Regions from separate parts of the Delftia sp. 60 genome, predicted to be linked through region 3. Evidence: predicted binding sites of a transcription regulator. Region 3 holds the regulator's gene; each other region holds the start of a gene.

Region 1 (3,274 bases), 1.4 Mb from region 3:
CGAAGGCCATGGCCTGCTGCAGGCGCATCATCAGCGCGTCGGCAAAGCCGCGCAGCAGCATGACCAGACCGAGGATCATGTACATGATGCCGATCTTCTTGTGGTCGATGCTGCACAGCCAGTCGCGCCACAGCGGGCCCCACAGGCGGAACTTGGTGAGCAGGCCCAGCACGGCAAGGCCGCCGAGCACCACGGCGATGAAGGTCGCCAGCACGATGGGCTCATGCGCCATCGGGATGGAGTCCCAAGTGATGCGTCCCAGCAGCCAGTGGGCCTGTGCCGGGGAGGTATGTTCAGACATATCGAGTCTCTTAGGTCGTGATGGGAGCGGGCGGCGGTCTGGCCGTCGTCCGCGTCCGCTAACTGCTTATTGCTGCGCAGCGGCTGCGGAGCCGTCGCGCTGGTCCAGGAAGGCCACGACGCGGTCGGCGTTTTGCACCGTGCACACATCCTGGGGCAGGTTCATGCCCACGGCCTTGAGATAGGCTTCGCCGCCGGCAGCGTCGATGGCCATCATGTGATGCATGCACATCTTGCCTTCTTCGACACAGCGGTTGAGCACCTTGTCGTACAGGCCTTCGTCCACCGTGGCGAAGCGCTCGACCGGGTTGCGCTCGCTGGGCTTGACCAGGTTCAGGTAGGTATCGCGCGTCAGGGCCTTGCCTTCGGACTTGGCCTTGGCAACCCACTGATCGAACTCTTCGTTGCTCAGGCCATGGAACTTGAACGTCATGCCCGAGAAGCCGGCGCCGCTGTAGTGCGATGCCAGGCCGTGGAACACGCCGGGCTTGTTGATCACGGCGTTCAGCTCGGTCTGCATGCCGGGCATGGCATAGATCATGCCGGCCAGGTCAGGCACGTAGAAGGAGTTCATCGTCGAGGTGGCGGTCAGCTTGAAGTGGATGGGACGATCCACGGGAGCGGCCAGCTCGTTGACGGTGGCGATGCCTTTTTCAGGGATGAAGAACAGCCACTTCCAGTCCATGGCCACGACCTGCACCTCCAGCGGCTTGACATCGGTGCTCAGCGGCTTGGTGGCCGAGACGCGGTCCAGCGGACGGTAGGGGTCCAGCTTGTGGGTGCTGATCCAGGTGATGGCGCCCAGCGCGATGATGATCATCAGCGGCACGGACCAGATCACCAGCTCCAGCGTGGTGGAGTGGTGCCATTCGGGGTCGTAGTGGGCCTCGGTGTTCGACTGGCGGTATTTCCAGGCGAAAAGCAGCGTGAGGATGATCACCGGGATGATGATGATCAGCATCAGCAAGGTGGCCGTGACCACCAGGTTGCCTTGCTGCGCGGCGATGTCGCCGGCGGGGTTGAGCACGACGGCTTTGCTGCAGCCAGTGAGACTGGCTGTCAAAGCGGCCGCGGTGAGCCACGCAGGCCCACGGAGTTCCTTGATTTTTAGCATGCTAGGGGCGCAACAAGAGCGCGTTTACATAGAAACGCGGATTACAAGATCCGGGCAAATGTATTACGAAGTATAAATTTGTCCATTGGACATTTTGTCCAACGTCAAGGAGAACCCGGGAACTTTCTGCTACCTGGACGGGTGCACGTCAGGTGCCTGGCGGTCCGGAGGCCGCATTTTCGCGTCGCGCGCAGCAGGACAAACACCGAGGCCGGTCGAGGTGGAAACCGCCTTGCGCCAGATCAAGCGAGGGCGTAGAACAGAGCTGTCAGTGAGACGAGACAAGGAGCATCCATCTATGAGCGGCCTCGACACAACTGCAAGCTTCCCCGGCGGAAGCTATGAGAGCAAAGAATCTCTGTCCCGCGCCGACACCCACGAAGATGTCACGCCCAACGAAATCGCCGTCGGCGTGATCATCGGGCGATCCTCGGAGTACTTCGACTTCTTCGTGTTCGGCATCGCCTGCGTGCTGGTCTTCCCGGCGCTGCTGTTTCCCTACCTTTCCAAGCTCGACGGCACGCTGATGTCGTTCGCCATCTTCTCGCTGGCCTTCGTGGCCCGGCCGCTGGGCACGGCGCTGTCCATGGCCGTGCAGCGGCGCTGGGGGCGGGCGACCAAGCTGACGCTGGCGCTGTTTCTGCTGGGCGTGTGCACCGTGGGCATGGCCTTCCTGCCCAGCTACCAGCAGGCGGGGGTGAACGCCATCATCGTGCTGGCGCTGCTGCGCATAGGCCAGGGCATTGCGCTGGGCGGCTCGTGGGACGGCCTGCCGTCGCTGCTGGCCATGTCGGCGCCCAAGAACCGGCGCGGCTGGTATTCGATGATGGGCCAGTTGGGCGCGCCGCTGGGCTTCGTGCTCGCGGCAGGGCTGTTTGCCTTCATCTACGCCCATGTGGGAGCCGACGAGTTCCTCAGCTGGGGCTGGCGCTATCCCTTCTGCGTGGCCTTTGCCATCAACGTCGTGGCACTGTTTGCCCGGCTGCGCCTGGTCGTGGGCCAGTCCTACACCGAACTGCTGCAGCAGCGTGAGCTGGAGCCCATGGGCGTGCTGCCGCTGATGCGCGACGAGGGTCGCAACGTGGTGATCGGTGCGTTTGCCGCCCTGGCCAGCTTTGCGCTGTTCCACCTGGTGACCATCTTCCCGCTGTCCTGGATCTCGCTGTACTCGGACCAGTCGGTGACCCATGTGCTCGGGGTGCAGATCGTGGGCGCCTTCTGTGCGGCTGCCGCCATCATGGTCTCGGGCTGGCTGGCCGACCGTGTGGGCCGGCGCAACACGCTGGGCACCATGGCCTGCCTGATCGGCATCTTCAGCTTCCTGGCGCCCTGGCTGCTGGGCAGCGGAACGATGGGGAACAACGTGTTCATCATCGTCGGCTTCATCCTGCTGGGCCTGTCCTATGGCCAGGCGGCCGGCACGGTGACGTCCAACTTCCCCTCACGCTATCGCTACACGGGTGCTGCTCTGTCCTCGGACATGGCCTGGCTGGTGGGCGCGGCATTCGCTCCGCTGGTGGCCCTGGGCGTGTCCTCGCGCTTCGGACTGGTGGCGCTGGGGATCTATCTGCTGTCGGGTGCGCTGTGCACGCTGGCGGCGCTGGGCATCAACCGCGCCATCGAGACGCGCGACTGAACGGGCGCAGCAAATCAAAGGCCGGCTCTGCCGGCCTTTTTCGTTGTGACTTCGCCTCAGGGGTTTTCACCGTAGCGCTGCTTGAAGTCGAATTCGAGCCTGTCGCAGTCCTGCACCGATTCAAACTGCTGCGTCTTGCGCTCGGCCTCTGGCCGCGCGGTTTCCTTGCGGCAGATCTTGATGGTTTCGCGCTCCACCCAGCGCGCCTCACCTTCGGGCGTGGA
Region 2 (3,274 bases), 2.6 Mb from region 3:
GCCGCGACCAGGCCAGCCAGGCGAACATCAGCACGGCGGCCAGAGCAAAGCGGTAGGCAATGGACAGCTCCACGGGCACGGCGCCCAGCTGCAGCTTCAGGGCGATCCAGGTCGAACCCCAGATCAGCACGACCAGGGCATAGAGGGTGGCAGTCATGGCCGGTGATGATGGCGCCGCAGGCTGGGCGGGCATGGCAGATTCCTGCGGTTTGATGGCCTGGCGCCATGCGTCGGTATGGCTGCGGGACCACAATCGCTGCCATGACGCCCACGCCGCTGCCCGAGCTGCCCTCCAGCCACCTGTGCCAGGTGCTGTCACGCTCCAAGGCCCGACTGCAGCGGCGCGTGCGCCTGAGCGAAGGGGTGGAGCTGGCCGTCTGGGCCAATGTGGACGACGAGGTGCGCTACTGCCAGCCCGGTCACCACACGCTATCGGTCTACCTGGCCGGGGGCGAGGGCTCGCAGCTCAAGGCGCGGCCCGAGGCCATGGGGGCGCCGGGGCGCATCTGCATCTTCACGCCAGAGGACGAATCGCACTGGCTGGTGCGCTCGCCCGTGCAGTTCCTGCACCTGTATGTGTCCGACCTGGCCTGGGCGGGGCGCGTGGTCCGCATGCTGGATGCCGAGCCCCGCTCGCGCACCTTGCGTGCGCAGATCTACGGGGATGATCAGGCCTTCCACGCCGGTGCCCGTGCGCTGATGCAGCTGGACTGGCAGGACCCGCAGCAGCAACTGGCGGCCGATGCCATTGGTCAGCAGCTGGTGGATCGGCTGGTGCTGCAGTCCGCCACGCCGCGCCAGCTGCAGGCGCTGCAGCGGCCGCTGGGCGGGCTCTCTGCGGCCATGCGGCGCAGGGTGCTGGCCCATGTCGAGGCGCATCTGCATGACTCCAAGGCCGTGTCGCTACCGGCACTGGCGAGACAGGCCTGCCTCTCGGAATTCCATTTCGCACGCATGTTCCGCCAGAGCATGGGCTGCACGGTGCACGAATGGGTGCTGCAGCAGCGACTGGCCCGGGCACGGCGTGCCCTGTCTGCGCGCAACGTGCCGCCGCTGGCCGAGCTGGCGCTGGATTGCGGCTTTTCCAGCGCCAGCCACTTGGTGCGCAGCTTCCGGGCGCATTTGGGCGTTACGCCTACGCAGTTCTCGATCTTTCAGCGCAATGCTTGAGAAGGATGGCCGGTCTCGCCGGCCTTGATCTGGCGCAAGCGTCTGTCCTTGCGGGCCGGGCATGGCTTGAAATTTGCCCTGCCGGTATCAGATAAATCGCAATGACCCTGTTTCAGGAGCGAAAAGAAACACCATGCGAATCGACAAATTGACAACCAAGTTCCAGGAAGCCCTGGCCGACGCGCAAACGCTGGCCCTGGGCGGTGACCAATCCAATATCGAACCCCTGCACCTGCTCGTGGCGCTGCTGCGCCAGGACGATGGTCCGCGCTCGCTCTTGCAGCGCGCCGGCGCCAACGTGGGCCAGCTGCAGGCCGCGGCCGAGAAGGCCCTGGCTGATCTGCCGCGCGTGCAGCACCAGGACCAGGTGCAGGTCGGCTCCGAGCTGGGCCGGCTGCTGCAGGCGACCGAGAAGGAAGCCCTCAAGCGCGGCGACCAGTTCATTGCCAGCGAGCTGTTCCTGCTGGCGCTGACCGACAGCAGCGGCTCTTCCACGCGCGCAGGCCAACTGCTCAAGGAAAGCGGCGTGACGCGCTCCAGCCTGGAGTCGGCCATCAACGCCGTGCGCGGCGGCCAGACCATGGACAGCGCCGAAGGCGAAGGCCAGCGCGAGGCCCTCAAGAAATACACCATGGACCTGACCGAGCGCGCGCGCATCGGCAAGCTCGATCCGGTGATCGGCCGCGACGACGAAATCCGCCGCTCCATCCAGGTGCTGCAGCGCCGCAGCAAGAACAATCCCGTGCTCATCGGCGAGCCCGGCGTGGGCAAGACCGCCATTGTCGAGGGGCTGGCCCAGCGCATCGTGGCCGGCGAGGTGCCCGAAAGCCTCAAGAACAAGCGCGTGCTGTCGCTGGACATGGCGGGCCTGCTGGCCGGCGCCAAATACCGTGGCGACTTCGAGGAACGCCTGAAGTCCGTGCTCAAGGAAGTGGCGCAGGAAGAGGGCCGCATCATCCTGTTCATCGACGAGATCCACACCATGGTCGGTGCCGGCAAGGCCGATGGCGCCATGGACGCGGGCAACATGCTCAAGCCGGCCCTGGCGCGCGGCGAGCTGCACTGCATCGGCGCGACCACGCTCGATGAATACCGCAAGTACATCGAAAAGGATGCGGCGCTGGAGCGGCGCTTCCAGAAGGTGCTGGTCGAGGAGCCTTCCGTGGAGGACACCATCGCCATCCTGCGTGGACTGCAGGTGCGCTACGAGGCCCACCACGGCGTGGACATCACCGACCCGGCCATCGTGGCTGCGGCCGAGCTGAGCCACCGCTACATCACCGACCGCTTCCTGCCCGACAAGGCCATCGACCTGATCGACGAGGCGGCGGCCAAGATCAAGATCGAGATCGACTCCAAGCCCGAGGTCATGGACAAGCTCGAGCGCCGCATGATCCAGCTCAAGATCGAGCGCGAGGCCATGAAGAAGGAAAAGGACGAGGCCTCGCAAAAGCGCCTGCAGCTGATCGAGGAAGAACTCGGCAGCCTGGAGCGCGAGTACGCCGACCTGGAAGAGGTCTGGAAGAGCGAGAAGGCCAGCGCCCAGGGCTCCGAGCAGATCCGCAAGGAGATCGACCAGATCCGCATCCAGATCGAGGAGCTCAAGCGCAAGGGCGACTTCAACAAGGTGGCCGAGCTGCAATACGGCAAGCTGCCCTCGCTGGAAAAGCAGCTCAACGAAGCCCAGGCCAACGAGCAGGGGCAGGGCGGCGCGCCCGCCCACAGGCTGCTGCGCACCCATGTCGGCGCCGAGGAAATTGCCGAAGTGGTCAGCCGTGCCACGGGCATTCCCGTGGCCAAGATGATGCAGGTCGAGAAGGACAAGCTGCTGCGTATGGAAGACCGGCTGCATGACCGCGTCGTCGGCCAGGACGAGGCCATCTCGGCCGTGGCCAATGCCATTCGCCGCTCGCGCTCGGGCCTGTCCGATCCCAACCGGCCCACGGGCTCCTTCCTGTTCCTGGGCCCCACGGGCGTGGGCAAGACCGAGCTGTGCAAGGCGCTGGCCGGCTTCCTTTTCGACAGCGAAGACCATCTGGTGCGCATCGACATGAGCGAGTTCATGGAAAAGCATTCCGTGGCCCGCCTGATTGGCGCGCCGCCG
Region 3 (3,274 bases):
CGGGCAGGGCGAAGTGGTCCATGCCCACGTAAACATAACCACCGTCCATGAACGCGGCGATGGAACGCGACAGCATGGCCAGCTTGTCGGCCCCCTGGGGCAGATCCTCGGCCGCAATGCGCCGCTGCGGCTTGAAGCGCTCGGGCAGGTGGGCATAGGCATAGAGCGCGATGCGGTCGGGCCGCAGCGCGTTGACCTGGGCCAGCGTGCGCTCGAAGGATTCGGGCGTCTGCTTGGGCAGGCCGTAGATCAGGTCCACGTTGATGGAGGCAAAGCCCAGCTGCCGCGCGGCCGCCACCAGCTCGAACACCTGCTCGGCCGGCTGCACGCGATGAACCGCGATCTGCACCTGTTCGTCAAAGTCCTGCACACCGAAGCTCAGGCGGTTGAAGCCCAGCTCCTTGAGCACGGCCAGGCGCTCGACGCTGACGGTGCGCGGATCGACCTCGATGGAGTACTCGCCACCCGGCTCCAGCTTGAAATGCTCGCGCAACAGGCCCATCAGCGTGCGCAACTCGTCGTCGGAGAAGAAGGTGGGCGTGCCGCCGCCCAGGTGCAGCTGGCTGACGGTCTGGCCCTTGCCGCAATGGGCAGTATGCAAGGCCATCTCGCGCGCCAGGTAGTCCAGGTAGACGGCGGCGCGATCGTGGTGGCGCGTCACGATCTTGTTGCAGGCGCAGTAGTAGCAAAGCGACTCGCAAAAGGGCACGTGCACATACAGCGACAAAGGCATGGCACGCGCTGCGGTACTCGATTTGCGTTGTTGCAGCGCCAGGATATAGTCCTCTGCACCAAAGGCCTCGACAAAGCGGTCGGCGGTAGGGAACGAGGTGTATCGGGGCCCCGGTACGTCAAAGCGACGCAGCAGCTCTGGGGTGACAGCGGTCATGGGTTTTTTCCTCTAATACCTCGACTGTGCCGCAGCACATCGGTCATGTCCTTGACTCATATCAAGAGTTGTTTGAGGGACTGCTGCGACAATTTGATCCAACTCATCGCAATCCACGAGGTCACCGCCGGCACGCTGTGTGCCGCTGATGTTTATCACTCCATGAACCTTCAGACCATCAAAGCCTCCTGCTCCAACTGCAACCTGCGCGAACTGTGCATGCCCATGGGCCTGGATGCCGAGCAGATGCAGCGCATCGACGACATCGTGGCCACGCGCCGCAAGGTCAAGCGCGGAGGCCTGCTGTTTCGCAACGGCGAGACATTCACCTCGCTGTACGCCATCCGCACCGGCTTCTTCAAGACCTGCGTGGCCACCGAGGACGGACGCGACCAGGTCACAGGCTTTCAGATGGCCGGCGAGATCATCGGCCTGGACGGCATCGTCAACGACCACCACACCTGCGATGCCGTCGCGCTGGAAGACGCCGAAGTCTGCGTCATGCCCTTCGACAAGCTGGAAGACCTGTCGCGCGAGGTCACGGCCCTGCAAAACCATGTGCACAAGGTCATGAGCCGCGAGATCGTGCGCGAGCACGGCGTGATGCTGCTGCTGGGCAGCATGCGCGCCGAAGAGCGCCTGGCCGCCTTCGTGCTCAACCTGGTGCAGCGCCTGCATGCGCGGGGCTTTTCCAAGTCCGAACTGGTGCTGCGCATGACGCGCGAGGAAATCGGCAGCTACCTGGGCCTGAAGCTGGAGACGGTGAGCCGCACCTTCTCCAAGTTCGCGGACGACAACATCATCGAGGTGCGCCAGCGCCATCTGCGCATCCTGGACACGGAGGCGCTCAAGCGCATCGTCAACAGCCAGCAGTGCCAGTGAGGCTGCAAGGGCGGCAAGCATTCATCCGCCAATGAACAAGGCCCGCGACAGCGGGCCTTGTTCATTGCGGCGGGCTCTCGCTCAGTCCCGCCCCAGCCCCTGCATGGCCAGGTCCGGGTCGGGCTCGGAGACCACGCCGTCATTGAGATCGCGGGCCGAGCGGCCCAGCATGGTGGTCATCAGGCTGGAGAGCATGGTCACGCCCCAGAAGGCAAAGAAGGCCAGCGTGTAGATGCCCTGGCGCGACCAGCCCAGGTCGCCGAGCCAATGCAGCTCCAGCGGGTCCACAAAGGCAAAAACCAGCATCTCCATCACGGCGGCTGCCAGAAAGGCAGGCCAGGCAATCCACATCCAGCGTTGGGCCAACATCAGCGATCTCCTTGTGCTGTCGAGGGGTCGCCTTCATTGTGCGCCGCGCCAACGCATGGCGCCAAGCCCCGCAGCGCCCTGCACGCCTGTAGGAAACCCTCACCCGTCGCGAATGCCGGAGATGCGATCCGCCATGCAAAAAGGCCGCGACTGCGGCCTCTTGCAGGGGTGCACGGCGATCAGCGGTCGGTGGGGTGATCGTGCGCGGGCGTGGCCGCATGGTTGCGGCCGGTGACGGCGGGCGCCATGCTCTTGGGCACTTCGCGCACGCCATCGGCACGCTCGTTGATCTTGATGCCGTTGCGGTAGTAGTCGGGGTCGATCACGGGATCGGCGCCATTGATGGCGATGATGGCCGTGATCACGGCAGCGACCACCACGGCCGCCGGGCCGGCCACCACCAGCCAGACATGGCCGAACTTCCACCAGGGCTTGCCGGCGTCGGGGTGCGAGGGAGCCTGCGCGGGCGCGGACACTGCGGGACTGGAAGACATGGGAAACCTCTTTCTTTCAGGCGGCAGGCGCGGACCGTGCCGCGCCTGCCAGGAACATCACCGGGGCACCAGGAAGACGGCCTTTTCGGACGCGCGTCCCGCGCCTGAATGCACGGCATCGATATCGAAGAATACGGTGTGCGAGCCCGGCTCGGCCGAACCGTAGGGAATCTGCAGGCGCGCCGCAATGCCGCGCGTCTCGGCCGGGCCGACCTCGACTTCCTGCTCGGACGCCAGCTCCAGCCCATCGAGGCCATGGGCGCTGATGCGGTAGCGCTGGGCCTGCTCGGTGGCATTCATGATCTGCAGGCGGTAGACATTCTCCAGCTTGCCGCCCGCCACGATGCGCGACAGCGAGGCGCGGTCGCGGATCACGTCCACCTTGACCGACTGGCGCAGCGCCAGGCTCACGATCATGGCCACGCTCAAGCCGATCAGCACGGCCGAGTAGATCAGCACGCGCGGACGGAAGATGCGGCGCAGCACCTGGGCACGCCGCCACAGGCCGGCCATGGCGTTCTGCGTGGTCAGGCGGATCAGGCCGCGCGGGTACTCCATCTTGTCCATGATGGAATTGCAGGCGTCTATGCACAGGCCGCAGCCAATGCATTCGTATTGCAGACCGTTGCGGATGTCGATG

The links. Region 3 encodes FNR, which switches genes on or off when oxygen is low (the NO sensors DNR and NnrR bind a similar motif). Its sites were predicted from a motif close to TTGATNNNNATCAA; they were not measured.
Region 1: a site for FNR is predicted at 1,509-1,522, ahead of cyoA (ubiquinol oxidase subunit II). Genes of this name have one in related genera too.
Region 2: a site for FNR is predicted at 1,195-1,208, ahead of clpB (ATP-dependent chaperone ClpB). Genes of this name have one in related genera too.

The regions. Positions count from the first base shown of each region.
Region 1 is NZ_PEFD01000001.1:4,281,378-4,284,651, reverse strand. It holds gene cyoB (cytochrome o ubiquinol oxidase subunit I) at 1-301, opposite strand, end outside; gene cyoA (ubiquinol oxidase subunit II) at 368-1,414, opposite strand; gene CLV01_RS19390 (MFS transporter) at 1,713-3,050, shown strand; gene CLV01_RS19385 (hypothetical protein) at 3,107-3,274, opposite strand, start outside.
Region 2 is NZ_PEFD01000001.1:5,461,277-5,464,550, reverse strand. It holds gene CLV01_RS24585 (DMT family transporter) at 1-157, opposite strand, end outside; gene CLV01_RS24580 (AraC family transcriptional regulator) at 262-1,170, shown strand; gene clpB (ATP-dependent chaperone ClpB) at 1,304-3,274, shown strand, end outside.
Region 3 is NZ_PEFD01000001.1:2,851,197-2,854,470, reverse strand. It holds gene hemN (oxygen-independent coproporphyrinogen III oxidase) at 1-889, opposite strand, end outside; gene fnr (fumarate/nitrate reduction transcriptional regulator Fnr) at 1,052-1,771, shown strand; gene CLV01_RS12940 (hypothetical protein) at 1,853-2,140, opposite strand; gene CLV01_RS12935 (FixH family protein) at 2,320-2,634, opposite strand; gene ccoG (cytochrome c oxidase accessory protein CcoG) at 2,692-3,274, opposite strand, start outside.